DNA from 2 places in the Mesorhizobium sp. M0296 genome. Region 1 is predicted to be linked to the other one. Evidence: predicted binding sites of a transcription regulator. Region 1 holds the regulator's gene; the other holds the start of a gene.
The links. The regulator PhoB, encoded in region 1, activates phosphate uptake and scavenging genes when phosphate is short. The targets are predictions, from matches to a motif close to TGTCATNNANCTGTCAT.
Positions count from the first base shown of each region.

Region 2: the regulator PhoB is predicted to act here: its motif matches at 870-886, upstream of NKI97_RS22790 (RNA degradosome polyphosphate kinase).

Region 1 is NZ_JAMYRZ010000042.1:24,517-32,333, forward strand. Features, by position in the region: gene NKI97_RS29140 (DUF2865 domain-containing protein) at 1-254, shown strand, start outside; gene NKI97_RS29145 (hypothetical protein) at 338-691, opposite strand; gene pstS (phosphate ABC transporter substrate-binding protein PstS) at 1,344-2,405, shown strand; gene pstC (phosphate ABC transporter permease subunit PstC) at 2,465-3,454, shown strand; gene pstA (phosphate ABC transporter permease PstA) at 3,458-4,309, shown strand; gene pstB (phosphate ABC transporter ATP-binding protein PstB) at 4,306-5,109, shown strand; gene phoU (phosphate signaling complex protein PhoU) at 5,142-5,849, shown strand; gene phoB (phosphate regulon transcriptional regulator PhoB) at 5,866-6,555, shown strand; gene NKI97_RS29180 (ROK family protein) at 6,565-7,809, opposite strand.
Region 2 is NZ_JAMYRZ010000025.1:63,859-71,675, forward strand. Features, by position in the region: gene NKI97_RS22780 (FAD-dependent monooxygenase) at 1-544, opposite strand, end outside; gene NKI97_RS22785 (zinc-finger domain-containing protein) at 564-809, opposite strand; gene NKI97_RS22790 (RNA degradosome polyphosphate kinase) at 959-3,160, shown strand; gene ppx (exopolyphosphatase) at 3,160-4,692, shown strand; gene NKI97_RS22800 (hypothetical protein) at 4,756-5,382, shown strand; gene NKI97_RS22805 (DoxX family protein) at 5,401-5,814, opposite strand; gene NKI97_RS22810 (DoxX family protein) at 5,954-6,388, opposite strand; gene fumC (class II fumarate hydratase) at 6,517-7,817, opposite strand, start outside.

The DNA of each region.
Region 1 (7,817 bases):
CCGAGCTCAGGGCACGAACCGTGACACCGGCCAACATGAGCAACGCCATCATTCCGTTGCCGACGGCAAAGCCGGATCTTGGCGTCGTCGCGGAAATTCCTGAATCCGGGATCGAAACTGCCGGTGCCGCTCTCGCAGGGGCAAAAACGCCGGTTTTCGAGGTGCCAGGGATTGCCCAGCATCAGTCGATCGAGAAAGCGATCGGCGCGCGGCCGGTGAGAGTGGTCGGGCCGGCCTTTTTCCCGGCGGACTGACCAGGGCGGGCGATGTTCCGAGACGGCTGGCCGGATAGCCGCTTCAAGGCCTGGAGCCGTACGCATCGACGGACGTCGGCTGGTTATTCGCAGACCATGCGGGCCCGTTTGCCGGGCTCGCTGACATTCTTGCAAGTTAGCGGCTTCGTCGGCTCCGGCGACAGCATGGGCGGGTTGTTGGTGATCCTCCTCCGAGGCGTTGCAACGGAAGCCGCGCTCCTGCGCACCGCCGGCCTTTTCGGCGTTTGCGGCGCCACTGGAAAGACGTCGGTCTCCAGTTGCGACTGTTCGGCTTGCGCCTGCGGCGAAGGCCTGTCCCAGAAACGGCGAACATCGAGCGGCTTGGGAATGATGACGGTGCCGTCATTGCTGCGCGCGCAGCCGCTTCCCAGAGGCAGCGCCAGGCACAGGAAGACAGGCAGAATCCGTCGAGACATCAGCAATACCCCTGCAAGCTTATAACGCTGCTTCGGCCTAACCGACAACCGGCGGAATAGGGCGAAGGGAGTAGATACCGTGAAGTAGAGTCGTCGCACTTCCAGTCGAAGGCGTTGCTCGAAGATCGAGCGCCGGGTCGGGCGCGGATGGAGGTCCAGCGCGAGTTAGAACCTTGCGATTCGTCAACGCTTCCAGCGTAAGGCCATGGTGCGATCGCACCATACCAAAGCTGCGCTCAGTGGCGACAATGGGATATTCGAAGTTCCGCTCCTCCAGTTACGGGCGGGAGCAGCGACCGCCGGCAAGAAACAGGGTCAGATTTACCCCAACGGACCTGTTTCGGCGATGGCGCGGCCATGACACGTTCTGGCTGCATGCAACGCGCTCCCGTCCGGCTTTTTTCTTTTAAAGCCGGTGGCTACGATCGCCGAGCAGACGATGCCGGCCGGAATTCACGCAAGCTGCTGATTCCAGCGGCAAACCGCGGCCCATGCCGACAAAGCCCGCGGCCGCTCCTTCTTAACCCGGCTGGGCGCCGTTACCGGAGCGACATGAAACTGTCATGCGACTGTAATAATCGGGGGCTATTGGCCTCAGCGGGCGCCGGAGGAATGGCGCCGAGAGACCATATTCCGAACAGGAGCAGGCCACATGAGACATTTCATCCGCTCGGCGGCCGTTGCGATTGCAATGGCTGCGGCGACGACCACCCTCACCCTGTCCGCCGCGCTCGCCGCGGACATCTCCGGCGCCGGCGCCACCTTCCCCTACCCGATCTATGCGAAGTGGGCCGACACCTACAAGAAAGACACCGGCGTTGGCCTTAACTACCAGTCGATCGGTTCCGGCGGCGGCATCAAGCAGATCAAAGCCAAGACCGTTACCTTCGGCGCTTCGGATGCGCCGCTCAAGGGCGACGAGCTTGAAGCGACCGGACTGGCTCAGTTCCCGATGGTGATGGGCGGCATCGTTCCCGTCGTCAATCTCGAAGGCATCAAGCCGGGCGAGTTGGTTCTCGACGGCCCGACGCTGGCCGACATCTTCCTCGGCAAGATCACGAGCTGGGATGACGAAGCGATCAAGAAGCTTAATCCGGACGTCAAGCTGCCTTCGCAGGCGATCGCGGTCGTTCACCGTTCCGATGGTTCGGGCACGACGTTCAACTTCACCTATTACCTCGGCGACGTCAGCGCGGACTGGAAAGAAAAGGTCGGCGTCGACAAGGCCGTGGAATGGCCGGTCGGCATCGGCGCCAAGGGCAATGAGGGCGTTGCCAACAACGTTTCCCAGACCGGCGGCGCGATCGGTTATGTCGAATATGCCTACGCCAAGCAGAACAAGCTCACCCACACCGATATGATCAACAAGGACGGCAAGAAGGTCGAGCCCGCCGCGGCGGCGTTCTCGGCGGCAGCGGCCAATGCCGACTGGAGCTCGCAGCCGGGCTATGGCGTCATCCTCGCCAACGAGCCGGGCGCCGAGTCCTGGCCGATGACGGCGGCAACGTGGATCCTGCTCTACAAGAAGCCGGATGATGCCGCGACCACCGGCGAAGCGCTCAAATTCTTCGCCTGGGCATACGACAAGGGCGACGAGATGGCCGGCGAACTGGACTACGTTCCGATGCCCGACAAGGTGGTTGAGAGCGTCAAGGCCATGTGGGCCAAGGAAGTCGTCGGCGACGACGGCAAGCCGCTCTACTCGGCTATGTAATCTCCTCCAGGGAGGGCGTCGATGGCGCCCTCCCTGTTGCCTTTAATCGCGAGGACCCAATGACCATCGCTTCCGATGCCATGCCATCATCTGCAGCAGCCCGGGCCAGGGAAGCTACGGTGCGGCGCTTCGCGCTCACAGATGCCATATTCCGCGGACTTACCCGCGCTTCCGCAATTCTTGTGCTGGTCATCCTCGGCGGTGTCGCGATCTCGCTGTTTGCCGGCTCATGGCAGGCGCTGTCGTCGTTCGGTTTTTCTTTCCTGACGACTGAGAGCTGGAATCCTGTTACGGAAAAATTTGGCGCACTGGCGCCGATCTACGGCACGCTGGTGACGGCGGCCATTGCCATCCTGATCGCGGTTCCGATCGGCATCGGCATTGCAATCTTTCTCACCGAGCTCTGCCCGCGCCCGCTCAGGCGCCCGATCGGCATAGCGGTCGAGCTGTTGGCCGGCATTCCTTCGATCATCTACGGCATCTGGGGCCTGTTCGTGTTCGCGCCATTCCTGCAGACGACGATACAGCCCTTCATCATCAACATCTTCCATGGCGTGCCGGGACTATCCAGCCTTTTCGCCGGCCCTCCTTACGGCATCGGCCTTCTGACCTCGGCGCTGATCCTCGCCATCATGGTGCTGCCCTTCATCACCTCGATCACCAAGGACGTCTTCGATACGGTGCCGGCGGTGCTGAAGGAATCGGCCTATGGCATCGGTTGCACGACCTGGGAAGTGACCCGGCGCGTGGTCATTCCCTATACCCGCATCGGCATCATGGGCGGCGTCATGCTTGGCCTCGGCAGGGCACTCGGCGAGACCATGGCGGTGACCTTCGTCATCGGCAACGCCCACCGCATCAGTGCCTCCCTGTTCGCGCCGGGCACGACGATCTCGGCGACCATCGCCAATGAATTCACCGAGGCCGACGGCGACCTCTACACCTCCTCGCTGGTTTCGCTTGGCCTGATCCTCTTCGTCATCACCTTCCTGATCCTTGCCGCCGCCCGCTATATGCTGATGCGGATCGACGCCCGTACGGGAGCCTGACCGATGTCGACATCCTCATCGCTCCACAGCCGCCGCAAAGCCAGGAATTCGGTGATGATGGCGCTTTGCGTCGTCGCCGCCGGCATCGGGCTTGCCTGGCTGGCGCTCATCCTCGGCGCACTGGTCTATAAGGGCACAGCCGGGCTTTCGTTCGCGGTCTTCACCGAGATGACACCACCACCGGGCGAGGCCGGCGGCCTGCTCAATGCCATCGCGGGCAGCCTGCTGATGACGATCATCGCCGTTGTCGTCGGCACGCCGATCGGCGTGCTGGCGGGAACCTACATGGCCGAGTATGGACGCTTTTCGCGCATCACCACCGTCGTCCGCTTCATCAACGACATCCTGTTGTCGGCGCCGTCGATCATCATCGGCTTGTTTGTCTATGAGCTGATGGTGCGGCCAATGGGACATTTCTCGGCCATTGCCGGCGCAGTTGCGCTTGCCATCCTGGTCATTCCGGTGGTCGTGCGCACCACTGAAGACATGCTCAGCCTAGTGCCGAACGCGTTGCGTGAAGCCGGTGCCGCGATCGGCGCGCCACGCTGGGTGGTGATCCGTTCGGTCGCCTACCGCGCCGCATTGTCCGGCATCGTCACCGGCATATTGCTGGCGATAGCACGCATTTCCGGCGAGACGGCGCCGCTGCTCTTCACCGCGCTCAACAACCAGTTCTGGAGCAGCAATATCAACGCGCCGATGGCCAGCCTGCCGGTGACCATCTTCCAGTTCGCTCTCAGCCCTTACGAGGAATGGCAGCAACTGGCGTGGACCGGCGCACTCATAATCACCCTGACGGTTCTGGGCTTGAGCATCCTCGCCCGCAGCCTTACCGGACGCAGAGAGGACAGATGACACAGATGTTGTCCCCAGACATGACGATGGCCGAAACGGTAGCCGAGAAGACGAAGATCGAGGTCAAGAACCTCAACTTCTACTACGGCCAGAGCAAGGCGCTGAAGGACATCAGCCTGTCGCTGCCCGAGCGCAGCGTCACGGCCTTCATCGGCCCTTCGGGTTGCGGGAAATCGACGCTGCTGCGTGTGTTCAACCGCATCTATGAGCTCTACCCAAAACAGACGGCCGAGGGCCAGGTGCTGCTCGACGGCAAGAACATTCTCGACCGGTCGCAGGATCTCAACCTCCTCAGGACCAAGATCGGCATGGTGTTCCAGAAGCCGACGCCGTTCCCGATGTCGATCTACGAGAACATCGCCTTCGGCGTCAGGCTCTACGAGAACCTCGGCAAGTCCGAGATGGACGGCCGCGTCGAACAGGCGTTGAAGCGCGCCGCGCTGTGGAGCGAGGTCAAGGACAAGCTCAACGCCAGCGGCTTGAGCCTGTCCGGCGGCCAGCAGCAGCGGCTCTGTATCGCCCGCACGGTGGCGGTGAAGCCGGAAGTCATTCTGCTCGACGAACCGGCTTCGGCCCTCGACCCGTTGTCGACCGCCAAGATCGAGGAACTGATCGACGAGTTGCAAGCCGACTACACGATCGTCATCGTCACCCACAACATGCAGCAGGCGGCGCGCGTGTCGCGCCAGACCGCCTTCATGTATCTGGGTGAGCTGGTCGAGTTCGACCGGACCGAGAAGATCTTCACGTCGCCCCGCGAGAAGCGCACGCAGGACTACATCACTGGCCGCTTCGGCTGAGCCGTTCCGATCATGCATATGAGGACAGGACCATGGGCGAACACACAGTCGCTTCTTTCGACGAGGATCTCGAGCAGATCAGCAAGCTGATCCGCGACATGGCCGACCTCGCCGGTTCGATGGTCGGCGGGGCGACCAAGGCCCTGTTGAATTCCGACAACGTGCTGGCGCAACGCGTCGTTTCCGACGACGCCATCATGGATGCGCGTCAACGCGAACTGGACGACCGCGCCATCACCCTCATCGCCAAACGCCAGCCGATGGCCCACGATCTTCGCCATGTGGTCGGAGCGATCCGCATGGCGGGCGACCTCGAACGCATCGGCGACCTTGCCAAGAATATCGCCAAGCGCGTGAGTGCGGTCGGCCTCAGCGCCACGCCGCGGGACCTGTCGCATTCCATCGACGCGATGGCGCAACTGGTTCTCATCCAGGTGCAGGGTGTCATCGAGGAATATGCTGCAGGCGATGCGGCCGCGTTGGCCAAGCTGCGTGCCGCCGACGAGCGCATCGACGTCAAATACACGTCCGTGTTCCGCGAGCTCTTGACCTACATGATGGAAGATCCGCGCAACATCACCGCTTGCACGCACCTGCTGTTCTGCGCCAAGAATCTGGAGCGGATCGGCGACCATGTCACCAACATCGCCGAAAATGCGTATTATGTGCTGACCGGCGAGCAATTGCCGGTCAATCGTCCGAAGCAGGACGAAACGACAATGTCCGCACCGGTGACATGATGGGGGTGCCCAGCCGATGATCGCACCACGCATAATGGTGGTGGAGGACGAGGAGCCGTTGGGTGTGCTGCTCCGCTACAATCTCGAATCCGAAGGCTACCAGGTCGAGGTGGTGACACGCGGCGACGAAGCCGAGATCCGTTTGCAGGAGAATGTGCCCGACCTTTTGGTGCTCGACTGGATGATACCAGCGGTTTCCGGCATCGAGCTCTGTCGTCGGTTGCGGGTGCGCCCCGAAACCGAGCGGCTGCCGATCATCATGCTGACCGCGCGCGGCGAGGAGAGCGACCGGGTGCGCGGTCTTTCGACCGGCGCCGACGACTATCTGGTCAAACCGTTTTCGACACCAGAATTCATGGCCAGGGTCAAGGCGCTGCTACGGCGCGCCAAGCCGGAAGTGCTGTCCAGCGTGCTGAAGGTCGGCGACATCGTGCTCGATCGCGAATCGCACAGGGTCTATCGCAAGAAGAGCGAAATCAGGCTCGGGCCGACCGAATTCCGGCTGCTCGAGTTCATGATGCGGCATCCGGGCCGTGTCTTCTCGCGCAGCCAGTTACTCGATAATGTCTGGGGCGAGACAATCTACATCGACGAACGCACCGTCGACGTGCATGTCGGGCGGCTGCGCAAAGCCGTCAACAACGGCCGGATGCCGGATGTCATCCGCACCATCCGCGGTGCCGGCTATGCGATCAGGGAAGATTGACCCGCCTGGTCATGCTACGTTCTTTCTGACGCTGGGCCTCATTTGCGCGCCCGGCGCGAAAATCTCCTGGTCGACGAAGCTTAACGCCCGCATCGCGCAGCCTTCGCGGATCAGCGGCAATTCGTTCGGCTCTGTATCGAAGGAGATCGAGCCTGAATGCTGGCCGCCGGCGGTCTGGGCGATTGCCTTCCGCAAGGCCGGCTCGATCAGATCGAAGGCGGCGGCACTGGCGCCGACCATCGCGACCGGTGCCGGATCGATCAGCGCGAACAGCGAGCCGAGACCGAAACCCAGCGCTTCGCCGGCCTTGCGGTAGGCCTCGCGTTCCGGCCCATCTTTCTCGCGCGCCCGGGCCGCCAGTGCTCGCATGTCGGCGTCGCTGACGTCGGCGACCGGTTCGCTGTCTTCGCTCATCTGCCTGGCGTTGCGCCAGATGGCGTAGTTGCCGGCATACGCCTCGATGCAGCCGCGCCGCCCGCAACGGCAGAGCGCGCCGCCCGGACGATGGATCATGTGGCCAAATTCGCCGCCCGAGGAATGCGTCCCGGTGAACAGTTCGCCCTTCAGCACCAGCCCCATGCCGATGCCATGCGAAAGCAGGATGGCGATGAAGTCGTCGCGATAGCGATCCGGATTGCGCCAGCGCAAAGCCACCGCCATCATGTTGCAGTCGTTCTCCACCGTTGCCGGGATGCCGAATTCGCCCTCCAGCATGTCGGCAAAGGCGATGTCGGTCTGCGGCGTGATCGGCGACCACAGCATGGCGCGTGCAGGGGAGTCGGTAATGCCCTGAATCGCCAGGGCGATGCGGGCGACACTGCGGACGTCAAGGTCTGGATCCTGCAGCCGGCGCCGGACGATGGCCATGCATTCACGGATCAGCTCGTCGCGCGGCATGGTCAGCGTGTCCAGCCGGCGCTGTTCCTCGGCGACCACCTGTCCCGTATAGTCGATAATGGCGGCCGACAGGAAATTCAGCGACAACACCACGGTCAGCACCGCCGCCGCTTCCGGATTGAGGGCGAGGCCGACCTGCGGACGACCGCGTTTCAACGAAACGGGCTCACTTGCCTTGCTCTCGGCGAGGATGCCTTCCCGTATCAGGTCGGAAGAGATCGCCGATATGGTCGAATGACTGAGGCCGGTGGTAGCTGCGATCTCAGTACGCGATGGCTGGCCGGCCCGGCGCACCGCCGAGATCACCATCGCCCGGTTGCGCCGGCGCAAATCGTCATGGCGGATTCCGACCGACATTGTTTTGC
Region 2 (7,817 bases), on a different contig from region 1:
CGGCTGCGTTGCGGGCAAGCGTTTCTCGCACCGACGACCAGACGCCATCGGCGCCGATCAAAAGACAGCCAGCCTCGACCGTGTCGCCATCAGCCGATGCAGTGACGGTAACACCTTTCGATCCGGCTGCGATGTCGGTCACCCGCGCGCCGGCGATCAGATCGATACCGGGCTGCTCCGAAACTCGCTGCATCAGCGCTGACTGCAGATCCGCGCGGTGGGCAACGAGATAGGGCGCTCCCCAGCGCGTTTCGGCCGCCTGGCCAAGCGGTACGCGCGCCAGCTTGCGCAGCGTGGCGGCATCCTTGAGCACGACCGCCTCCGGCCGCACCGCCGTCGCCAGCAGCCGATCGAGTACGCCGAGCTGCCGTAGGATGCGCGTCGCGTTGGGCGAAAGCTGGATACCGGCGCCGGCAGCCTCGAGGTGCTGCGCCTGTTCGAACAGTTTTGTCCGATAGCCGCGCTCGGCGAAGGCCAGTGCCGCGGTCAGCCCGGCGACGCCCGCCCCGGCGATGACCACCTGCCGGGACTGCGTTTCCTGCATCAGGGTTGTCGCGAAAGAATCAGGCGGCCTGGTCGAGATAGAGGCAGCCCGGCGGCTGCGTTTCCAACGCCTTCAGCTTCGGCGAATAGCGATAGAGCGTCGAGCAATAGGGGCAGACTTTTTCATTGTCGTCGCCCATGTCGAGAAATACATGCGGGTGGTCGAAAGGCGGATTGGCGCCGGTGCACATGAATTCCTTGACGCCGATGTCAATTGCCGGATAGCCCGCATCGTTCTGGAAATGGGGAATGGAACCGCCTGCCATCGTCGTCTCCTGATCTTGTCGATTGCATCTGGATCATAACCCGTCTCTTTGCAAGATCGATGAAATGAAACTGTCGCAAAAGCCTGTCAGAGGATAAGTTAAGCCGGTTAAGGCTATGGTCGTCGAACGGTGTGGGAAGAGCGGAAACCATGAACGAACTGAAGCCGGTGCAGAACGAATTCATCACCGTCGAGGCGGCGAGCCGCGAAGGCGGCAATCCTGACCGCTTCGTCAACCGCGAGTTTTCCTGGCTCCAATTCAACCGGCGCGTGCTCGAAGAGTCGCTGAACGCCAATCATCCGCTGCTCGAGCGTGTTCGCTTCCTGTCGATATCGGCCGCCAACCTCGACGAGTTCTTCATGGTCCGCGTTGCGGGTCTTGCCGGCCAGGTGCGCGAGGGCATCGTGCTGAAGAGCCCGGACGGACGCACGCCCGAGCAGCAGCTCGAACAATTGCTGCGCGAGGTCGAGCGCCTGCAGGAGGACCAGCAGAAAAGCCTTTCGGCGCTGATGCTGCTCCTCGACAAGGAAGGCATCGAGAGCATCACCCGCGATGCGCTGAGCAAGGACGAGAAGATCTGGCTCGAGGACCATTTCCAGGAGCAGGTATTTCCGGTGCTGACGCCGCTGTCGATCGACCCGGCGCATCCGTTCCCGTTCATTCCCAATCTCGGTTTCTCGATGGCGTTGCAATTGCGCCACCGTAAGAACGGCGAGGAAATGAGCGCGCTTTTGCGCCTGCCGGTGGCACTGAGGCGCTTCATCCGCTTGCCGGATCGCAAGCGCCATGTTCGCTTCATCCCGCTCGAGGAGGCGGTCGGTCTTTATATCGGCAAGCTGTTCCCGGGCTACGAGGTCAAGGGTTCCGGCACGTTCCGCATCATCCGCGACAGCGATATCGAGGTCGAGGAAGAATCAGAGGATCTGGTGCGCCTGTTCGAGACGGCGCTGAAGCGGCGGCGCCGCGGCTCGGTTATCCGGATCGAATTCGACCGGCTGATGCCGCCCGAACTGCGCGACTTCGTCGCCGGGGAGCTTGGCGTTTCGGCAAGCCGCATCAGCGTGCTCACCGGTCCGCTGGCGCTCAGCCAGATCTCGGAGATCGTCGCCGTCGCCCGCGACGATCTGAAGTTCACGCCCTACAATCCGCGCTTCCCCGAGCGCATCCGCGAGCATGGCGGCGATTGTTTTGCGGCGATCCGCGAGAAGGACATCATCGTCCACCACCCCTACGAATCCTTCGACGTCGTGGTGCAGTTCCTGCGCCAGGCAATGGCCGATCCGGAAGTGGTGGCGATCAAGCAGACGCTCTATCGCACCTCCAACGACAGCCCGATCGTGCGCGCTCTGGTCGACGCCGCCGAGGCCGGCAAGTCGGTGACCGCGCTGGTCGAGCTCAAGGCGCGCTTCGACGAAGAAGCCAACATCCGCTGGGCCCGCGACCTCGAGCGCGCCGGCGTCCAGGTGGTCTTCGGCTTCCTCGAACTGAAGACCCATGCGAAAATGTCGCTGGTGGTGCGGCGCGAGGACGGCAGGCTGCGCAATTACGTGCATCTCGGCACCGGCAACTACCACCCGGTCACGGCACGCATCTACACCGACCTGTCCTTCTTCACCACCGCCCCGACGATCGCGCGCGATGTCGCCCAGTTGTTCAACTTCATCACCGGCTATGCCGAGCCGGCCGAGCAGATGCGGCTGGCCATATCGCCGTTCACGCTGCGCGACCGCATCCTCCAGCACATTTCGGATGAGATCAGCCACGCGCTGGAGGGCAGGCCGGCCCGCATCTGGATGAAGATGAACGCCTTGGTCGACCCGATCGTCATCGATGCCCTCTACGATGCCAGCCGCGCCGGCGTCGAGATCGATCTCGTCGTGCGCGGCATCTGCTGCCTGAGACCGCAGGTGCCCGGCCTGTCGGAGAACATTAGGGTGAAGTCGATCGTCGGCCGTTTCCTCGAGCACAGCCGCATCTATTGCTTCGGCAACGGCCACGGCCTGCCATCGGACGGGGCGATCGTCTACATCTCCTCGGCCGATCTGATGCCACGCAATCTCGACCGCCGCGTCGAGACCATGGTGCCGATCACCAATCCAACTGTGCACGAACAGGTGCTCGGCCAGATCATGCTTGGCAACATCATGGACAACCAGCAAAGTTTCGACGTATTGGCTGACGGAACCTCCCGGCGCGTTGTGCTGGAGGAGGGCGAGGAACCGTTCAACGCGCAGGAATATTTCATGACCAATCCGAGCCTGTCCGGACGGGGCGATGCGTTGAAGTCGCATGCGCCCAAGCGCATCGCGCAGTTCAAGCGCCGCAAGAAACAGAACGCAGCGACGGGCTGATGATTTCAGCGTCCCAGGGCCGGCTTCAGGACCGCCGACCGCTGTCCATCATCGATATCGGATCGAACTCGATCCGTCTTGTCATCTATGAGGGGCTGGCGCGCTCGCCGACCTTGCTGTTCAACGAAAAGATGCTGGCCGGCCTCGGCCGCGGCATCGTTTCGACCGGAAAGCTCGATCCCGAGGCGGTGACGCGCTCGATGGAAGAGTTCCGCCGTTTCCGCGCACTCTCCGACCAGGCCGGCGCCGAGCGCATGTATGTGCTGGCGACCGCCGCCGCTCGCGAGGCGGTCAACGGCCCCGACTTCATCCACCGCGCCGAGGATGTGCTCAAGACCGAGATCCAGGTGCTGAGCGGCCGCGAGGAAGCCCATTATTCGGCGCTCGGCGTCATTTCCGGTTTCCATCCGGCCAACGGCATCGCCGGCGATCTTGGCGGCGGCAGCCTCGAGCTGATCGATATTGACGGTGAGACGATCGGTGACGGCATCACGCTGCCGTTGGGCGGCTTGCGCCTGCAGGACATGGCGAAGAACTCGCTGACCCAGGCGGCAAGGATCACGCGCGAGCAACTGGCGCGGGCGAAATTGCTAAAGGGCGGGCAGGGCAGGACCTTCTACACGGTCGGCGGCACCTGGCGAAATCTCGCCCGGCTACACATGGAAATGACCAACTATCCGCTCGGCGTCATGCACCATTACGAGATCGGCATCGAAAGCGCCGCGAACTTCCTCCGGCAGGTCGCCAAGGCCGAGATCGACAAGATCAAAGGCATCGAGGGCATCTCCAAGAACCGCCGTTCGCTGCTGCCCTATGGCGCAATAGTGCTGCAGGAGATCATGGCGGCGATGCAGCCGTCGAAGATCATCGTGTCGGCGCTGGGCGTGCGTGAGGGCTTTCTCTATTCGCTGCTCGACAAGGCCGAGCAGAAAGCCGATCCGCTGATCTCGGCGGCGGAAGAGCTTGCCCGCCTGCGCTCGCGCTCGGTCGACCACGCGCATGAGCTTGTCGAGTGGACCGGCAAGGCGTTCGCCGCCTTCGGCATCGACGAGACCAGGGATGAGGCGCGCTACCGCCACGCCGCCTGCCTGCTCGCCGATATCGGCTGGCGTGCCCATCCCGAATATCGCGGCAAGCAATCGCTCAACATCATCGCCCACGCCTCGTTCATCGGCGTCGATCATCCCGGCCGCGCCTTCCTGGCGCTTGTCAGCCTGTTTCGCCACGAGGGCGTGTTCAATGAAGCCGCTCCGGAAATCCGCGGGCTGGCGACACCGCGCTATCTCGAACGGGCCCGCGTGCTGGCCGCGCTGCTGCGCGTCGTCTATTTGCTGAGCGCGGCAATGCCCGGCGTCATGCCGCGACTGAAATGGGAAAACCGCGGCAATGGCGTGCTGGCGCTGGTGCTGCCGGCAGCGCTGGCCGATCTTTACGGCGAGCGGCCCGCCGGCCGGCTGGCACAGCTGGCAAGGGTCACCAACCGCCGGCTGGTGCTGGCGGTCGAGGGCGGGCCCAGTGTTTCGGTGAAGTAGCTTCAGGCGCGGCACTGAAATGGATGCCAATCGCGACGACTGCACGCTGAGGGGAAGAAGATCGTGAAATCCAGTCAAATCCTGCCGCTGCTGCTTTCCGTCCTGTCATTGTTGATTGTCGACGCGGCCAGAGCTCAGACGGTTTCCAAGGTTTCCGTTGCTGCAAAAGGCGCGTTTGAGTTTGAGAAGAGTTATCCAAAAGGCGCAGACGGCAAAACACCATTCAATCTGCTCAAAGGTTTTTTAAAACCTAAAAGTGGGCAAAAGATAAATTACTTTGTATTTAGAATAAGCGACGAAATGATCAAATTTCAAAGATCGATTTCGATGAACACGTTTTTTGCGGACGTTAATCTCTGTCCTGGCGCTGTCGATCGAACTCTGTCCGTTCATCAGCCCCTCGGCAACTTTCTTGACCCTGTCGTGGGCCGAACCGACCTGTTGCCATACCTGAAGAGGGCAAGCCTGATCCAATTGCGTAACTACCTGTATGTCGCGATTGACAGCAATCTTCGGAGCTACTCCCCCAAGGGCGCAGATCAATATGGATATGAATGGCTGCCGATCGCGGTGGAAAGCAGACTGGTTTGCCTGACCATCAGCGTCGGTCAAATGGGGCATGGCGCCTTTCTCTCTCAGCCCATAAACATAACCAGGCTTGCGGAGTTCGTCTTTCTCGACAGCAAATGAGCCGAGCCGGGCGGCAGCTTAGCCAGTCCCTGCAGCCATCCGGCCGTCGGCCGACCATGCACCCGCGCCAGCCATCGCCAGCGCCAGAAAACCGCCTGATATCGCGATGTCCTTCATCAGCATCTGCGAATGCATGAAGGTCAGCGTCGGATCGCCGCCGCCCTGGCCATAGTGGCCGATGAACGCTGTCGCGACGCAAAAGGCGGCGAGCAGCAGCGCCACGATCGGCGTCTTGAGGCCGACGAGGATGAGCAGCCCGGCGATCAGTTCGAACAGCCCGGTGCCCCAGGCAGCCAGCGTCGGCAGCGGCAGGCCGAGGCCGGCGAAATAGCCGGTCGTGCCGGCAATGTCGGCAAGCGCATGGAAGCCGGACGGCACGAACAGTGCGGCGAACATTAGTCGGGAAAGCAAAAGCAGCGCATTGCGGGGCATGGCAACCTCCGTTGTCGGCCGGGTGGCCAAGAGCCCGATCCTAGCAGAATTCCGGTCAGCGGACCGACAGGCACAAACGACAACGAAAAAGGGGCGCGGAAAATTCCGCGCCCCTTTGTTCAGGAAATGCTGGGCTGCTTCAGCCGCGCTTGGCGTCGATTGAATACGCGCCTGGGCCCGAGGAGGCGAGCACGACGAAGCCGCCGGCAATGCCGAGGTTCTTCATGAAATTGATCATCTGCATCTGATCGGCCCAGCCGGTGTGGGCGACCAGCGCGGTGGCGACGGTGAAGATCGCCATTACCCAGCCGACGATCCGGGTCTGGAAGCCGACGAGGATGGCCAGGCCGCCAAGCAGTTCGATAAGGCCGACGACAATGGCGGTCACCATCGGCAGCGGCAGGCCGAGGCTGCCGAAATAGCCGGCCGTGCCGGCAATCGCCGTCAGCTTGCCGAAACCGGAAAGCAGGAAGATGACCGAAAGCAGGATGCGGCCGAGCAGGATCGTGCCCGAGGCGCCGGAGGCGGTGCCGGAACCGGCAAACGAAGTGTTGGTGGACGTGTTGGTGGACATGCGTAACTCTCCAGAAGGGTTTGGCCAAACGGCTTGGGATACCCGTCTAGTTAGCGCAGGCCGACTGTTCACCAAAGATGCCAGATTGGTTACGGATTGTTCACCCAGGTAACGTTTTCGCGATCAACTTACCCTGGGTGCGTCATGTCCTCCGGCCGCACCAGCCGCTCATAATCGGCTTCGCTGACCAGCCCGGTGGCCAGCGCTTCCTCGCGCAGCGTTGTGCCGTTCTTGTGCGCCGCCTTGGCGATCTTGGCGGCGTTGTCATAGCCGATCGTCGGCGCCAGCGCCGTCACCAGCATCAGCGAACGGTCGAGCGCTGCCTTGATGTTGTCTTCGCGGGCCTCGATGCCGACGACGCAATTGTCAGTGAACGACACCGAAGCGTCGGCCAGCAGCTGCACCGACTGCAGGAAACAATAGGCCATCAGCGGATTGTAGACGTTGAGTTCGAAATGGCCCTGGCTGCCGGCGAAGCTGATCGCCGCATTGTTGCCGAAGACCTGCACGCAAACCTGCGTCATCGCTTCGCACTGGGTCGGGTTGACCTTGCCCGGCATGATCGACGAGCCCGGTTCGTTTTCCGGCAGCGACAATTCACCGAGGCCCGAACGCGGGCCGGAACCGAGCAGACGGATGTCGTTGGCGATCTTGAACAGCGCCGCCGCGCAGGCATTGATGGCGCCGTGCGAGAAGACCATGGAATCATGGGCGGCAAGCGCCTCGAACTTGTTCGGCGCGGTGACGAAATCGATGCAGGTGATTGCGGCGATGCGCGCCGCCACCTTTTCGGCAAAGCCGACCGGTGCATTGAGGCCGGTGCCGACCGCGGTGCCGCCCTGTGCCAATTCCTGCAGGCCGGGCAGCGTCATCTCGATGCGCTTGATCGAGGAGGCGACCTGCGCCGCGTAGCCGGAGAATTCCTGGCCGAGCGTCAGCGGCGTCGCGTCCTGCGTGTGGGTGCGGCCGATCTTGACGATATGGGCGAAAGCCCTGGTCTTGGCGTCGAGTGCCGTATGCAAATGTCTTAGCGCCGGCAGCAGGTCGTGGATGATGCGCTCGGCGCAGGCGATGTGCATTGCCGTCGGATAGGTGTCGTTCGACGACTGGCTCATATTGACGTGGTCGTTGGGATGCACCGGCTTCTTTGATCCCATGACACCGCCCAGAAGCTCGATTGCCCGGTTGGAGATCACCTCATTGGCGTTCATGTTGGACTGCGTGCCCGAACCGGTCTGCCAGACGACCAGCGGGAAATGCTCGTTGAGCTTGCCGTCGATGACCTCCTGGGAGGCCTCGATAATGGCCTTGCCGATTGCCGGATCGAGCCGCTTCAGCTCCATATTGGCCTCCGCTGCCGCCCGCTTGACGATGCCCAGCGCCCGCACGATCGAGGCAGGTTGTTTCTCCCAGCCGATCTTGAAATTGG